2 regions of the Bacillus sp. M13(2017) genome follow, and region 1 is predicted to be linked to the other one. Evidence: riboswitches for the same ligand, from Rfam matches in the RefSeq annotation. Region 1 holds a riboswitch; the other holds the start of a gene.
What was found. A riboswitch is a leader RNA that binds a small molecule or an ion and turns the genes downstream of it on or off. The one in region 1 is predicted to bind cyclic di-AMP.
Positions count from the first base shown of each region.

Region 2: it holds a riboswitch for cyclic di-AMP, as region 1 does, so the genes downstream of both, CGQ22_RS27640 (hypothetical protein) here and CGQ22_RS15805 (APC family permease) in region 1, are expected to answer to the same signal.

Region 1 covers NZ_KZ268505.1:139,456-147,325, forward strand. The annotation lists gene CGQ22_RS15785 (Nramp family divalent metal transporter) at 1-791, opposite strand, end outside; gene trhO (oxygen-dependent tRNA uridine(34) hydroxylase TrhO) at 1,270-2,229, shown strand; gene CGQ22_RS15795 (hypothetical protein) at 2,471-3,946, opposite strand; gene panE (2-dehydropantoate 2-reductase) at 4,122-5,066, shown strand; gene CGQ22_RS32495 (hypothetical protein) at 5,130-5,258, opposite strand; cyclic di-AMP (ydaO/yuaA leader) riboswitch at 5,399-5,545, shown strand; gene CGQ22_RS15805 (APC family permease) at 5,690-7,516, shown strand.
Region 2 covers NZ_KZ268518.1:8,523-16,392, reverse strand. The annotation lists gene kdpA (potassium-transporting ATPase subunit KdpA) at 1-465, opposite strand, end outside; gene kdpF (K(+)-transporting ATPase subunit F) at 485-562, opposite strand; gene CGQ22_RS27655 (SipW-dependent-type signal peptide-containing protein) at 562-666, opposite strand; cyclic di-AMP (ydaO/yuaA leader) riboswitch at 767-912, opposite strand; gene CGQ22_RS27645 (hypothetical protein) at 1,173-1,406, opposite strand; gene CGQ22_RS27640 (hypothetical protein) at 1,420-1,806, opposite strand; cyclic di-AMP (ydaO/yuaA leader) riboswitch at 1,900-2,047, opposite strand; gene thiD (bifunctional hydroxymethylpyrimidine kinase/phosphomethylpyrimidine kinase) at 2,133-2,954, opposite strand; gene thiF (thiazole biosynthesis adenylyltransferase ThiF) at 2,961-3,980, opposite strand; gene thiG (thiazole synthase) at 3,973-4,743, opposite strand; gene thiS (sulfur carrier protein ThiS) at 4,746-4,949, opposite strand; gene thiO (glycine oxidase ThiO) at 4,965-6,074, opposite strand; gene tenI (thiazole tautomerase TenI) at 6,067-6,687, opposite strand; gene CGQ22_RS27605 (ABC transporter substrate-binding protein) at 6,698-7,699, opposite strand; gene CGQ22_RS27600 (ABC transporter permease) at 7,696-7,870, opposite strand, start outside.

The sequences.
Region 1 (7,870 bases):
ATTGCAATAATAATATCGATAAACTCGAAGCGGAAAATCTTTTTCTTTTGTTCATCATTTGTTCCGACTACGCGCCGCTGCGTTAAGGCGGAATGTAAATAGATTGCATGCGGCATAACTGTCGCACCTAAAATCCCTGCTGCAAGTAATATACTATCTACACCTTGGAATCTTGGAATAAATAGTCCTGAAAGAAGGGGACTTAATTCTGGTTTTGCATAAAAAACTTGAATTCCAAAAGCGATTACTACAATGAAAATCATTCCTGTAATAATAGCTTCTAGTGGACGAAATCCTCTACGTTGAAACTCAAGAATAATAAATGATCCGGCTGCAGTAATTAAAGCGGCAGGTAGCATCGGGATTCCAAATAGTAAGTAAAGCCCCAAAGCAGCTCCAATAAATTCCGCTAAATCTGTAGCCATAATAACTAGTTCACCTTGTATCCATAAACCGATAGACACAGGCTTTGGAAAGTTTTCACGAGCTATTTCGGGTAAATTGTTTCCTGTAGCAATTCCTAATTTAGCTGATAAAGTTTGGATTAATACAGCCATTAAGTTAGAAGCGAGTATAACCCATAATAGTAAATATCCATATTGTGAACCAGCTGCGATATTTGTAGCAAAGTTGCCAGGGTCAATATAAGCAACGGATGCGATAAAAGCGGGTCCTAAAAATGGTAACAGTCTTTTCCAACCTTTTGTTTCTCCACTTAAAGCTAAGTGAGCTGATTGTACAGTTGTACTTTCAGAAGGGAGATGTTCATCTTTTGTTATATCTTTATTCATAGTAGTTTTCCCCTTTAAAATGTTAACTTGATGAAATTATTGTATGTATTCTTACTCATTATTTCAATACATTTAAATATGTTATGTGATAATTTCATTTGAACACGAAAGTTTCCTTAATGCAAATTATATGCCTTTATGCAATGGATGGTGTGATAATGTAAAATAAATTGGGAGTTTATGGTGTGATGACGTAGGGAAACATAATAAATTAAAGGGTCAATTTTGAAATTTATGTGAACATAAAGCCGATAATCCAGCATATTAATTGATGGAATTGCATTTGTATGATATATAATATATTGGGATTACAACATAACCATAGTGTTTTGATGTGTAATCTTGTTTTTTATTTTTGTTAACTGATAGAAAATAGTATAAAGAAAAGAAAATGGGATTCATTTTCTTATTATATATGTTTTGATATGAACGTTAACTTATACATGATTTTAAAAATTAGATAGGTGGTAGAAATACATTGGCAACTACAAAACCATACAGAGTATTACTATATTACATGTACACAACAATTGAAAACCCAGAAGAATTCGCGGCAGAGCATTTAGCATTTTGTAATTCACTTGAATTAAAAGGAAGAATTCTTGTAGCAAAAGAAGGTATTAACGGAACTTGTTCTGGAACTGTAGAACAAACAGAGAAATACATGGAAGCAATGAACAATGATCCACGTTTTGACGGTATCGTATTTAAAATAGATGAAGCTGATGGTCATGCATTCAAGAAAATGCACGTGCGTCCTCGTCCAGAGTTAGTTACACTTCGTCTAGAAGATGACATTAACCCACACGAAATAACTGGGAAGTATTTAGAGCCAAAAGATTTTTATGAAGCAATGAAACAAGAAGATACAGTTATCATTGATGCACGAAATGATTATGAGTTTGATTTAGGCCACTTCAAAGGTGCGATTAAACCTGATATCGAATCATTCCGTGAATTACCAGATTGGATTCGTGAAAATAAAGAAGTACTTGAAGGTAAAAAGATTTTAACTTATTGTACAGGCGGAATTCGTTGTGAGAAGTTTTCTGGCTGGTTAGTTCGTGAAGGCTATGAAGATGTAAGTCAGCTTCACGGCGGAATTGTAACGTACGGAAAAGATCCAGAGGTACAAGGTGAGCTTTGGGATGGACAATGTTACGTGTTCGATGAGCGTATCGCTGTACCTGTAAACCAAAAAGAACATGTTATCGTTGGTAAAGACCACTTTACAGGTGAACCTTGTGAGCGCTATGTAAACTGTTCAAATCCAGAATGTAATAAGAAAATTTTATGTTCTGAAGAAAACGAAGCGAAATATTTACGTGCATGTTCTCATGAATGTCGTGTAAGTCCACGTAACCGCTACGTAATACAACATGAATTAACGGAAGAGCAAGTAGCTGCTGCATTAGAGCAAATCGAAGCAGGGAAGTAAGAGGAAAAAGGCTAATCTAAATTTTATTTTGGATTAGCCTTTTTCATATTCGATTCTTTTTTGTCGTTTTTTGTCGGTAAGTCGATATGTTTAAATAATCGCTGATATATTTTGATTTGCGTCGATATAATTTGAAAATCGCTGATATATTTCGAGTTGCGCCGATATAATTTGAAAATCGCTGATAAAAATTTCACTTACTGAATTGTACTACGTATTTGTAGTTTAAAAATAATCTTCTTTACTTCTTATCGTCTTTCTCTCTCACAGCAGAAAGTACAGTTTGTTTTACCCAAGCTTTTCTTCGTTTATGTTGTAGACCCCATTGGTATAAACTTTGGGATCCTAAAATAAGTGAAATGACAATACCGCTAATCGCAATTAATAGAGCGAAAAATTCAAGAGGTGACGATATTTTGTTTGAATCGGTGTTTCTTAAAAGGTCAATCATAGTAAACCCTAACATTTGGCCCACTACAGAGTAGAGCGTTAAAATTAATAATAAAAGGCTATCTTTTTTAGAGGCGACGTTTTCTTGATATTTAAACAAACTATCAAGATTTTGTTTCGCGTTCGAGTATAGAACCTCAATATTAAAAAGTTTTCTTAAGCGGAAGAAAATATCTTCACTCTGTGATTGGGATACTAATTCTAAAGAAAAATAATTAGCAGTGAACGAATTGATCGAATAAATTAATTTCTCTATTTCATTAGTATCTTGTTCAATATTTAGCTCAGCATAGGCGTTTGCCATTTTTAATAAAACAATTTTATGGAATAGATTTAATAATAAAGCGTAATAAAATTCCCCATACATTTGACTAGCAAGTTTAGCAATTTCGCGTTCTCCTTCATTTGTTACACATGTAAAAATGTGTTCTTCCATTATGAAATAACGATTTGGAGCCCACCTCTGGTAAGCGTGTTTTTTTAAATAGTCATGAATGTAAGGAAGGTTATTTGCACTCACATATGGCTTACCATCACTTGTTAATCCGGAAAGACTAGAAGTACGATAAACATCCACTTCATTAAGTTCCATACCTTCTTTTAGTGACAATAAAGTTTGAACGTACATTCTTTGGTCTTCAAAGAATGGGAAGGTTTGAAAGTATGAACTTCTTAATCTCTTCTTTTCAAAGAAATCAGTTACGCCATGAAATAAATAACCAAAAATGAATTTTTCAACTTGGGAATACTTTTTTCCGTTACATTCAATACAAATAGTCTCATTTGTATCATTTTTAGTTTCAAGTACACGGAAGCGGGCAGCGAATTCGATTGCTTCAGATAAAGTCATGTTTGGAGCAGTGTTTACTTCTGTTCGAATTGTTAAGAAGCCAAGTTCATAAGGACAAAGTGTTACATCAATAGAGTGTATATTAAATTGGATTGAAGTAAGGTTTGTTGTTAAATGTCCAGTTAAGTTAAGGTCCTTTGAATAACGTTGCAAGCCCTTTTGATGCTCTGAGTGAGGAAAGAGAATTTTATTGGTAAATGAAAGATAGTATGCTTCCATATTTTGATGTGAAACTTTAAACTCCCCATAATATGTATTTTCATCATCGAGATGATCGAGCCGAAAAGGACGAAAATCGTTTTTTTGTAAGAAAGGGAACATCTCTTGTTCATATCCAGCTTTAAACGAAAACGGGAATATAAATTGAAATATAGCTGTTGCTACATCTTTTTCCTCAATTGCTTGTATTGCCTCCATCTACATTGTTTCCTTTCCATATATGCTATAGAAACAACATGCCCAAATTTATTTGAAAATAACCACTGTTTTACACTCGATTGAGAGTGAAAATTCTGCTTATTTAGCAGAGGACATGTATAATGTTATGTATACTAAAAGTTATAAAATTGTATTTTGAAGAGGGGGATGCTGTATGCGGATTTTAGTATTAGGCGCTGGTGGAGTCGGAGGATTTTTTGGTGGCAGATTAGTCGAAAAGGGAGAAGATGTTACATTTCTTGTTCGTAATAAACGAAAAAAACAATTAGAGGAAAGAGGACTTGTAATCCGAAGTGTTAACGGGGATTTTTCCTTTCAACCGAAATTAATAACGAAGGAAGAGAGAACTTCTCCATTTGATGTCATTTTATTTTCAACAAAAGCGTATCACTTAAACGAGGCAATTCAAGATTTGAAGCCGTTTGTTGGCGAAGGTACTGTAATCATTCCATTGTTAAATGGTATCGCTCATTTATCACTATTACAAAAAGAATTCGGCGAAGAAAAAGTAATTGGCGGTTTATGCTTTATCGAGACGACGTTAAACGATCAAGGAGAAATTGTACAAACTAGCGCTGCCAACAGACTTGTGTTTGGAGAAATTAAGTCTCAAAATTCAGAGAGAGTAAAGCATATTTCTAAAGCATTTGCAGGTACGAAATCTAGTTTTGTTTTAAGTGAAAATATTACGCAAGATATGTGGCATAAATATTTATTTATTACTGTAATGTCCGGTGTGACAACGTTAATGCGTGCACCAATTGGACCAATTCGTGAAAGTGAAGGCGGCCGTGATTTTATCCGTAATGTGTTTGAGGAATCTGTACAAATCATGAGAGTATTAGGAGCTCCAATAAAGGTTAATATTGCCCAGGAACATATGAAAACGATTGATAAAATTTCGTATGATATGAAGTCATCGATGCAACGTGATATGGAGAAGGGTTCGTTTATTGAAGGGAAGCACTTGCAAGGATATTTACTGGATGTAGCAGAGCAATTTTCTATAACGGCACCATTATTAAGCACTATATATCAAAATTTAAAGGTGTATGAAGAGATGACCTTTAACAGATCTGTAATAGAATTAGATGTATGAAAAAATAAAAAAGATAGCAATATATAAGTGTATTGCTATCTTTTTTATTTTTTTTATGACAAATTATTTATTTCTTTTCGTTCTATCTGTCAAATTTATTTCCTGTTCACGTTTACCATATAACTGATTAATTTCATTTGCTACTGCATCTAAATATGAATCGGAAAAAATAGGCTTCTTTTCTTTAGACATATGGGTCTCCTTTGCGAATTTTTTAGTATTCATTATGTATATTTCTCAGTGGATTATGCACAATCATTTTAATTTTTTTCTTATTAAAAATTTTTGTTTACTTTTTGAAAATAAAGGAGTATTATAATCCACAGTTTCAATTTTCTAAATCGCTGAAACCGCATGGTACGGGGGACCCGTTTTTACGGATTAGTACATAATCCGATGGGGTGAATCCTTGAAAAAGGTAGGGCTACTCATAGGCCCGAATCCGACAGCTAACCTCGTAAGCGTTATATTGAGAAGGAAGGTGGAGCTTGTGCGACAAAAAAAATAATGTCTACAAGTCTATTTCGCTATGGCTTGTAGACATTTTTTGTTTTCTGAAGAAATAGTTTACTGGCTGTAACAAGCAGAAAAGTTCGTACAAAATTATTGGAGAGTGGACAGCATTGGTTTCATCTATTAAAAGATTTTTAATTGGAAGACCGTTAAAATCAACAGAGCTTGGAGAACAAAAGCTTAATAAAACGAAAGCTTTAGCTATTTTATCTTCTGACGCATTGTCATCAGTTGCTTACGGTCCAGAGCAAATTTTAATTGCTTTAGCAGGTGTTGGAGCGATCGCTTATTGGTATTCCATTCCGATCGCTGTTGGGGTATTAGTACTATTGACAGCCCTTATTTTATCATATCGTCAAATTATTTTTGCTTATCCGCATGGCGGGGGAGCGTATGTTGTATCAAAAGAAAATTTAGGAATGAATCCAGGCTTAATTGCTGGAGGATCTTTATTAGTTGACTATATTTTAACTGTTGCGGTAAGTGTGTCCGCTGGTACAGATGCAATTACGTCTGCGTTTCCTAGCTTACATGCACACAATGTAATTATTGCGGTTATATTTGTTATATTAATTACAATATTAAACTTAAGAGGAGTAACGGAATCAGCTTCCGTTTTAGCATATCCTGTTTATTTATTCGTTTTAGCACTATTTATATTAATTGGTGTAGGCATATATAATATTTTAACTGGTCATGTTTCACCCACTTTACATGCGCCGATTGGTACACCAGTTGCAGGAATTAGTTTGTTTTTATTACTAAGAGCATTTGCATCAGGTAGTTCGGCTTTAACAGGTGTTGAAGCAATTTCAAATGCAATTCCGAACTTTAAAGATCCTGCGCCAAACAATGCTGCAAAAACATTGCTTGCAATGGGTGCATTACTTGCTGTGTTATTTTCAGGAATTGTATTTTTAGCTTATTATTACGGAGTGACTCCGAGTAAAGAAGTAACAGTTGTTTCTCAAATTGCTGAACAAACATTTGGACGTAATTTCATGTACTATTTCATACAAGGTACAACAGCTTTAATATTAATTCTTGCTGCTAATACAGGTTATTCTGCATTTCCTTTATTAGCGGTTAACCTTGCAAAAGATAAATTCATACCGAGAATGTTTACGATTAGAGGAGACCGCCTAGGTTACTCAAACGGTATTATTATACTTGGAGTTGCTTCGATTATTTTAATTGTAGCTTTCCAAGGACAAACAGAACATTTAATTCCACTATATGCAGTAGGTGTATTTATTCCATTTACACTTTCTCAAACAGGGATGGTATTAAAATGGCTTCGCGAAAAGCCTGAAGGATGGGCTTTAAGATTAACGGTTAATTTAATTGGTGCAGTTATTAGTTTTATCGTAATGAGCATGTTCTTTTTAACTAAATTTGCACAAGTTTGGTCGATTCTTATTTTCTTACCAGTTATTATCTTCTTATTCCATCGAATTAAGAAGCATTATGATGCAGTGGGTGATCAATTAAGTTTAAAAACTTGCGAGCCTCTTATTCCAATTGAGGGGAATGTAATTGTCGTTCCTGTAGCAGGTATGACGCATGTAGTAGAAAATTCATTGAACTATGCGAAATCGCTTTCGGCAGATCAAGTTATCGCAGTATATGTTGCTTTTGACAGAGAAGAGGAAAAGAAATTTGAGGAGAAATGGAAGAAGTGGCAACCTGAAGTAAGGCTTGTTACATTACATTCTCATTATAGAAGTATTATTCAGCCGCTAACGAAGTTTATCGATACAGTGCAATATAAGGCAAGTGAATCGAATTACCGTGTTACGGTCGTTATACCACAGTTCATTCCGAAAAAAGGTTGGCATAACATTCTTCATAATCAATCCAGTTTACTTATACGTGCGTATTTACTTTATAAAAGAAATGTTGTTATTACGACAGTTCCATATCATTTGAAAAAATAAGAAAATTTTTTAAGGATAGCTTCGCGAAAATGAAGCTATCCTTTTTGTGTATATGCTATGCATAATTGCATATGGGGTTAAAAATTATACTAATATAACTTCATTGGTTATTTGAAAGTAGTGTTTTCTGTTGTGATATATAGATATTTCAATCGATAAAGTGAATCGGATTATATTTTGAAATAAGGACATGAAAGCTTGAAAATAAAGGGAATGAAAATACTTCTTTACGATATATAAACAGCTGTGTTTAAATGACCTTACAGTACAAAACTTATATGAAAACAAAATAAAATTTCATATTTACGTATGTTGTTTAGTTTAAAATGAATAATATTTTTATGTAATATATTC
Region 2 (7,870 bases), on a different contig from region 1:
AGCAAGTCCTCTTATAAAAGCCATAACGAGCGCCAATGTCGTTGCTGGTGCCGCAAACATTAAAAATGTAATCCCGATTAATTGTGATAAATAGGATAAACCATTTTCACCGCTATAATGCTGTAAGTTTGTATCAGCCATAAAACTAATCGCTGTATTAAAAGCGAGCGTAGGCTCCATCCCTTCAATATGCGCTGGATTTAGCGGCAACACACCTTGTAATCTGAAAATGAAATATACAATAACAATCATAAATCCGTTGAGTAAAACTAATGATAATACGTACTGTTTCCACGTTTGATTGTATTCTTTTACACCCGTAATTTTAAAAATAAGTTTTTCAAAAGGCCCGAATACTTTATCTAGCATTTTGCTACCTTGAAAAGCTTTTTCTAAATAAATTCCCATTGGCTTTGCTACTAAAATAAACAAGAGCATTGTAATAATGACTGCAACCCAAATCATAATGAATGATTCCCCCTAATTAAAACTTCTCTGGATTTAATAATGCATACACTAAATACACTGTAATTGCTGCGACAATAACCGATAAGACAATCATCATGATTGCTTTCCTTCTTTCACAACTTTATCTGACCAACTTGCAAGACTTGCCATTGATGCAACTAATAAAATAAAAATCCCGACCATTACAACATCTAACATAGCTATCCCTCGCTTTGTTTTTGTTAAAATTTACCATTTGAATATTAAAAAAGAACACTGAGCTCTACTCAGTGTTCAAAAAATGAACAACAAAAAGTAAACCTCCTCTCTAAACGCTTACGAGGTTAGCTGTCGGATTCGGGCCTAAAGAGTAGCCCTACTTTCAAAACTGAAAGATTCACCCCAAGTGACGATGCACAAAATTGGTTCCCCCGCTCCATTTCTGGAACTCAGCGATTTTAGGTTTTTTTGGAAATTTTATGAATGATTTATGAGAGTAAATATACTCCTCTATATTTCACTTGTAAAGGGTTAAATTACTGAAAATAATAATATTTACATCCATTTAAACGCTTACATTGAAGATTATTACTATTATTTCATCTATTTTCTTTATTTCTCTTCTCTTTTCTTAAAAATGACCTTTTAAATATGAAATAAAAAGAGCGAATGAGATGAAGTGCATAGCTTGTTGCACTCAGCATTCGCTCTTTTTTATTCAACCTTTATTCTCCTCGTAAAAATGCACGTAAATTTCTCCCACGAATATAAACTTGTGTCAATTCTGCATGTAGCTGCTCATACTCGGTAATATCCACCTCTAAATACAAAGCATCTTTTGATGGTAATATAATATACGGCCCTGGAAAAAGGGGATCGATCTTAACCAATTCTTGAACTCGCTCTACCGATACTGCCCAACGATTTGCTATATCTCCAAGTAATAGTACCTTCATCATTTCTTCCCCCGCCCTATTCAAAAAATAAAAAAGAAATATTATCACAATTTGTAAACACGACAAACTTAGCTCCAATTGTTTCATAGAGCCTCGCTGGATATCGTTTATTCCTTGTAACAACAGTAATAGGTGCTTGAAAAGAAAAGCGAATGTGTTCTGTGAAAAAACTAACGATTGGAAGCTCATCCCCTAGTAAAATCACCTTCTTAATACACTCAAAAATACTAGTAAAGTCCTGCTCCTTACTGCAGCTATAAGTCCAATCAAACCCACAATTCCTAACTTCAGCCGCTATCTCTTCATTTGCTGTAAAAATAATTAACTCATGTTGAAATGATACTAGATCTCTTAAACTATCTACCTTACTTTCTTCTCCAACACAAATAAGTGTTAGTTCCATGTACCTCATCCTCCTTAGTATAAAAGAAATCAAACATAAATTGATATTCCCCTATACTAATCAGATCTATGAAGTGATGTATCCATCATGGCACCGTCCTCTCTCAAGACGCTTACGAAGTTAGCTGTCGGATTCGGACTTTGAGAGTAGCCCTACTTTCAAACTTGAAAGATTCACCCCGAGTGACACTGCACAAATTGGTTCCTCCGCTCCATATAATTGGACTCAGCGTTTACAAAAAAATGTATTCTGGCTGATATATTACTCCTGTATTTTGAAAAAGTAAACAGAAAAAAAGCCAGTTATAAAACTGGCTTTTCACTTACCTATGCACGCGTTCTATTCACTTTATATGCAAAATGATTCGTCGGTCCATGACCACTACCAATATTCAATGGCTCTTCAATTGCTATACTAATAAATCGTTTTGCTTCTTGAACAGCATCTTCAATTGAGTATCCTTTCGCAAGTCCTGCTGTAACCGCTGAAGCAAATGTACACCCACTTCCGTGCGTTTGCTTTGAAGGAATTCGCTCGCTTCTAAACTCAATAAATTTTTCTCCATCAAAGAGGAAATCAATTACTTCATTACCTTGATATTCTGCATGTCCGCCCTTCATAAGCACATATTTAGCACCTAATTCGTGCAATACTTTTGCAGCTTCCTTACTATCTTCAACATTATGAATCTCCATCCCAGTTAACACTTCTGCTTCTGGGACATTCGGTGTTATAACAGTTGCTACTGGTAATAAATATTCTTTTAATGCTTGCACTGCTTCTTGTTGTAATAATGATGCACCGCCCTTAGCAATCATAACAGGATCTAGTACAATATTATTCCAGCCAAATTTATTAATATGTTCTGCTACAATTTGAATAACTTCGCTGCTAAATAACATTCCTAGTTTCACAGCATCTGGTGTTAAATCCGTACCAATTGAATTCAACTGTTCCGTAATACCTTCTAACGAAACTGGATATACCCCTTGAACGCCAAGCGTGTTTTGAGCAGTAATTGCCGTAATAGCCGTCATTCCATACACACCAAGCTCTTGGAATGTTTTTAAATCTGCTTGAATGCCGGCACCGCCGCCACTATCAGATCCTGCAATTGTTAAAGCTTTATTTATTTTCATCCCACTCATCCTTTTCTATCCAAAATAGCGATGATAAATTGTTTTTGCTTCGCTTATATCTTTCGTTCCATGTACAAGTACACGACCATCTTTAAAAGCAACTAATCTCTTTTCTTCCACAGAAAATGATAATAAATATGGATTTACATTTAAATCCTGCACACGATCATTCAGCAGCTCTTTATATCTTTCAAAATCTATTTCCTCTTTATGAGGTGGTCTAATTTGAACTGTATTTCTCCCGCATAAAACTGCTGTTTTCGATGTGTTTTCTTTATTTAAATACGGGTATATCGCATTCTCTCCGCACGAAGGACAATTGTGTTTACGAAGCTTTTGCACATTCATACATGAATATTCATTCTTCCATACATCAAATGACACAAGTCCATCTCGCAGTGATTCGTAATCTTCTACTAACAGTTTAAGAGCTTCTGTTACTTGATGAGAAACGACGAGAGATACAGCAGGTGATATAATACCCGCTGTATCACATGTTGCCCCGCCAAGCGGAATCGACTGTAATAAACATGATAAACATGGTGTTTTACTAGGAAGGATTGTGTAAGAAAGACCGTAACTACCTACACATGCACCGTAAATCCATGGAATAGAATATTTTTGTGCTATATCATTCACAATAAAGCGTGTTTCAAAATTATCAGTCGCATCAATAATTACATCAACATTTGTAACAAGTTCTTCTAGCTCTTCAGCTGTTACATCTTGAACGAGAGCTTCTATTGTTACATCACTATTGATCTCTTCTAAACGTTTTTTAGCCGCTATAGCTTTTGGAAGATTATTCTTTACGTCGCTCTCTGCATACAATTGTTGTCTTTGTAAATTACTCCAATCTACATAATCACGGTCAACAATTGTTATCTTGCCAACACCTGCTCTTACAAACATCTCTGCATTTGCACTACCTAATGCACCTGCACCGATAATAAGCACATGCTTTTCTCTTATCTTTTGCTGTCCTTCTTCTCCAATTGGAGAAAATAGTTCTTGGCGAGAATATCGATTATTCAACTACGCTCATTCCTTCTAAAGGACTACTTGCAGTTGCACAACGCTTACGTGCAATACGACCTGCTTCAAAGCCTAAACGTCCTGCCTCAATACTTAATTTCATTGCTTGTGCCATTTTAATAGGATCTTTTGCTCCTGACACAGCCGTATTTAATAACACACCATCCGCTCCTAATTCCATTGCAAATGCCGCATCAGCTGGACTACCAATACCGGCATCAACGATAACTGGTACTGTCGCTTGTTCAATAATGAAGCTCAAATTTAATGGATTTACAATACCAAGCCCTGAACCGATTGGTGATGCTCCTGGCATAATCGCATGCACGCCAAGCTCTTGTAATTTACGTGCTAATACAACATCATCAGATGTATATGGAAGTACGATAAATCCTTCTTCTAGTAACATTTCAGATGCCTTTAACGTTTCTACCGGATCAGGTAATAACGTTCTATCATCACCAATAACTTCTACCTTTATCATGTCACAAAGCCCAGAGGCTTTTGCTAATTTTGCAATACGAACAGCCTCTTCAGCGTTTTTTGCCCCTGCTGTATTTGGTAATAACGTATATTTTTTCACATCAAGTTTCTCTAATAAATTAGGTTGCTTTGCATCAAAGATATCCATACGACGTACTGCAAACGTTAAAATTTCAGCTTGAGAAACGTCAATTGCCTTTTGCTGCACGTCAAAATCAGGGAATTTACCTGTTCCTAATAAAAGTCTAGAATGAAATGAAAATGGTCCAATGTTTAACATAATCAACCGCCTCCTACGAAAGTTACAATCTCAATTTGGTCTCCATCAAAAACAGATGTATCTGTATGATCATCTTTTTGTAAAATATCTTTATTACGCTCTACTACAACAATTCTGTTATCTAGCTCTAAATGTATAAGTAGCTCGGCTACTGTTTTTACACTCTCTGGCACTTCAATTTGATTACCATTAATTTTCAAATTCAAACTTCCATCCCCTTTCTAAACCGTTTTAGAAAGCAATGAATCTAGCAAATGATTCTCTTGCTTTCCTTCTATTAAATCAGCCATATATTGGCCAGAAACAGGACTTAATAAAATACCGTTTCGATAATGGCCCGTGCAAGCATATAAACCTTTTATTTCTTCATGCTCTCCCATATAAGGAGCTTCATGATTCGATTGTGGTCGTAATCCTGCCCACGTGCTTTCCCATTCTGCTTCTTTTAAAGCTGGCAATATTGTATAAGCACGCTCTAATATAGAAGTTATACTTTCTGGCTGCACAGTTTTATTGAACGTATGTGGCTTCATTGTTGCCCCAATTACGTAACGTCCACCGCGCTTTGGAGTAATGTAAAATCTTTCTTGAAAAATAGGTGCTTTTAAAAGTTGTTTTCTACTTTTTACCGCAACCACTTCTCCTTTAACTGGATATGTACCCCAATCACGGTGAAAATAACTGAGTAACTGCGTACTCCATGAACCTCCTGCAATAACGACTTTCTCACATGTGACAATACCTTCACTTGTAATAACTCCAGTCACTTTATTATTTTCAATACGGATATCAAATACTTCTGTTTGCTCATATATATCCGCACCGGAAATTGTCGCAGAATGTGCAAATGCTTTCGTAAGCTCTGGTGCAATAACATGACCGTCTTTCGGATAATATACTGCTCCTATAATAGATTCGGATAGATATGGCTCTTTTTCCCGCACATGGTCTCCCGTTAGAAAATAAGAATCTTCACCTGTTTTCTGCTGCCAATCCATAATGTGAAGAATTCTTTCCTTCTCATCTGCATTTTGAGCAATACGATAAATTCCTTTTTCTTCATATCCAATATCAATACCCGTCTTTTCACGTAAAACTGCTGCAAGTTGTGGAAATATAGCTCGGCTTTCTCTAGCAAGTTCAAATAGCGGATCATACGCATCCCATTCTGCTTGAACACCAAGTAAACCAGCAGCTGCTTTCGAAGCTTCCGATGCAATTCTTTGCTTTTCTACAATCGCTACTTTATGTCCTCTTTCTGCTAGAAAATGTGCAACTGAACTACCAATTACACCACCACCAATAATCGCTACATCATACTTCTCACACATGTTTTTCCGCCCACTTTCTTATTGATTCCTTATAAGACTTCGCTTTGCTATACGGGTTACTACTACTTAAAATTCCAGACATAACAGCAATTCCACTTACTTCACTTGCCAGAATATCCTTTGTATTCTCAGGAGTAATCCCTCCAATAGCTATAATTGGTATCGATAAGCTCCTTGCAATGTCCGAAATTTCTTCAAGCCCTCTCGCTGGCATACCTTTTTTACAATCTGTCGGAAATACATGGCCATAAACGAGTGAATCCGCTCCATTTTTAAATGCTACTATCGCTTCATCTAGCGAATGCACAGAATAACCGACATGCAAATAAGAAAACTTTTCTTTCACTGACTTTACATCTGTGCTTCGATATCCTAGTTGAACACGAGGAATATTTAATAAAATTGCAATATCAATTCGATCGTTTATGACAATTTTAGAAGCCGGAAAGCCCTCCATTAACAGAATTTCCACACCTTCATATAATTCCTTTGTACTCTTCTCACGCTCACGAATATGCAAATAATCAATCTCACTCTCAATTTGCATCGCTACATTCACTAACTCTTCGAATGGCATATGGCCATTTGAGATTACGTGGAGCTCATTTTTCATATTCATTCGCCTACTTTAAAATATTTTCGAATAGTTCATCGGCTGGGACGGTTTCTTTTGTCATTCCTTTGTCCTTCAGCCACTTATTTTGTTTCTCCCAAGACTCTTTTGAATCTGATAAGAATGGCTCATCTTTCGTTTCCATCTTCTCTAATAAAATTTTCATACTTTCCTTTTCAACTTCTGGCACAAGTGGGAAGTTTTCTTTTTCTTGATGATTTAATAAAATATTTAATGCTTCATCTGGATTTTTCTTCATGAAATCATAGCCTTTTTTCGTACCACGTAAGAAGGCTTGCAACGCTTCTTTATCTTTTTTCAACGTTTTATCACCTGTTACAAATACAAGCTCATGATAATTCGGTACACCATAATCTGCTGGATTAAAGTACGCTGGTTCATGACCTTCATGACGCATAACAGGTACTTCATGGTTAATGTATGCCCCTGTTACCGCATCCACTTTTTTCGTAATTAATGCTGGTACTAAATCAAAGCCAACATCGACTACTTTCACTGTATCTGGATTACCACCAGCTTCTTTTACCATCGTTTTTAAATACATCTCACTTAAAGGTGTTCCAGAATATCCCACTGTTTTCCCCTCTAAATCTTTTGGCGATTGAATGCCTGCTGACTTCAGTGATACAACATGATTTAATGGGGAACGTACGACAGCTCCAATTGATTTCACTGGAACTTGTTCGTTTGCTTTTGCCATAACAACATCTGGTTGATAATATAGGCCAACCGTTACTTTTCCTGCAGCTGCTAAAGTTAATGGGTCAGTCGGATTGGAAGGGAATTTAATATTCACCTTTACACCTTCTTCTTTAAAGTAGCCTTTTTCAATTGCTGCATAAATAAAGCTATGTACCGCATTTGGGTACCAATCAAGCATGACCGTTATTTCTTTTTCTTTTTTACTCTTATCTGATGCTGAATTACTAGAACATCCAGCAATCATTGCAATTAATAATGTAAACACAAAGATGCGCTTTAAAAATTTCATGAATACTTCCTCCAACTAATGAATTTCTTTTCTAATATGGAAATAATTACGACGAAGAAAATAGCTAATAATGATAACAATACAATAGGTGCAAATACGCCAGCTTCATCTAACTGCGTCATCATTCTCTTACTGAAATATCCAAGCCCAGCTTGTGCACCGAGCCATTCT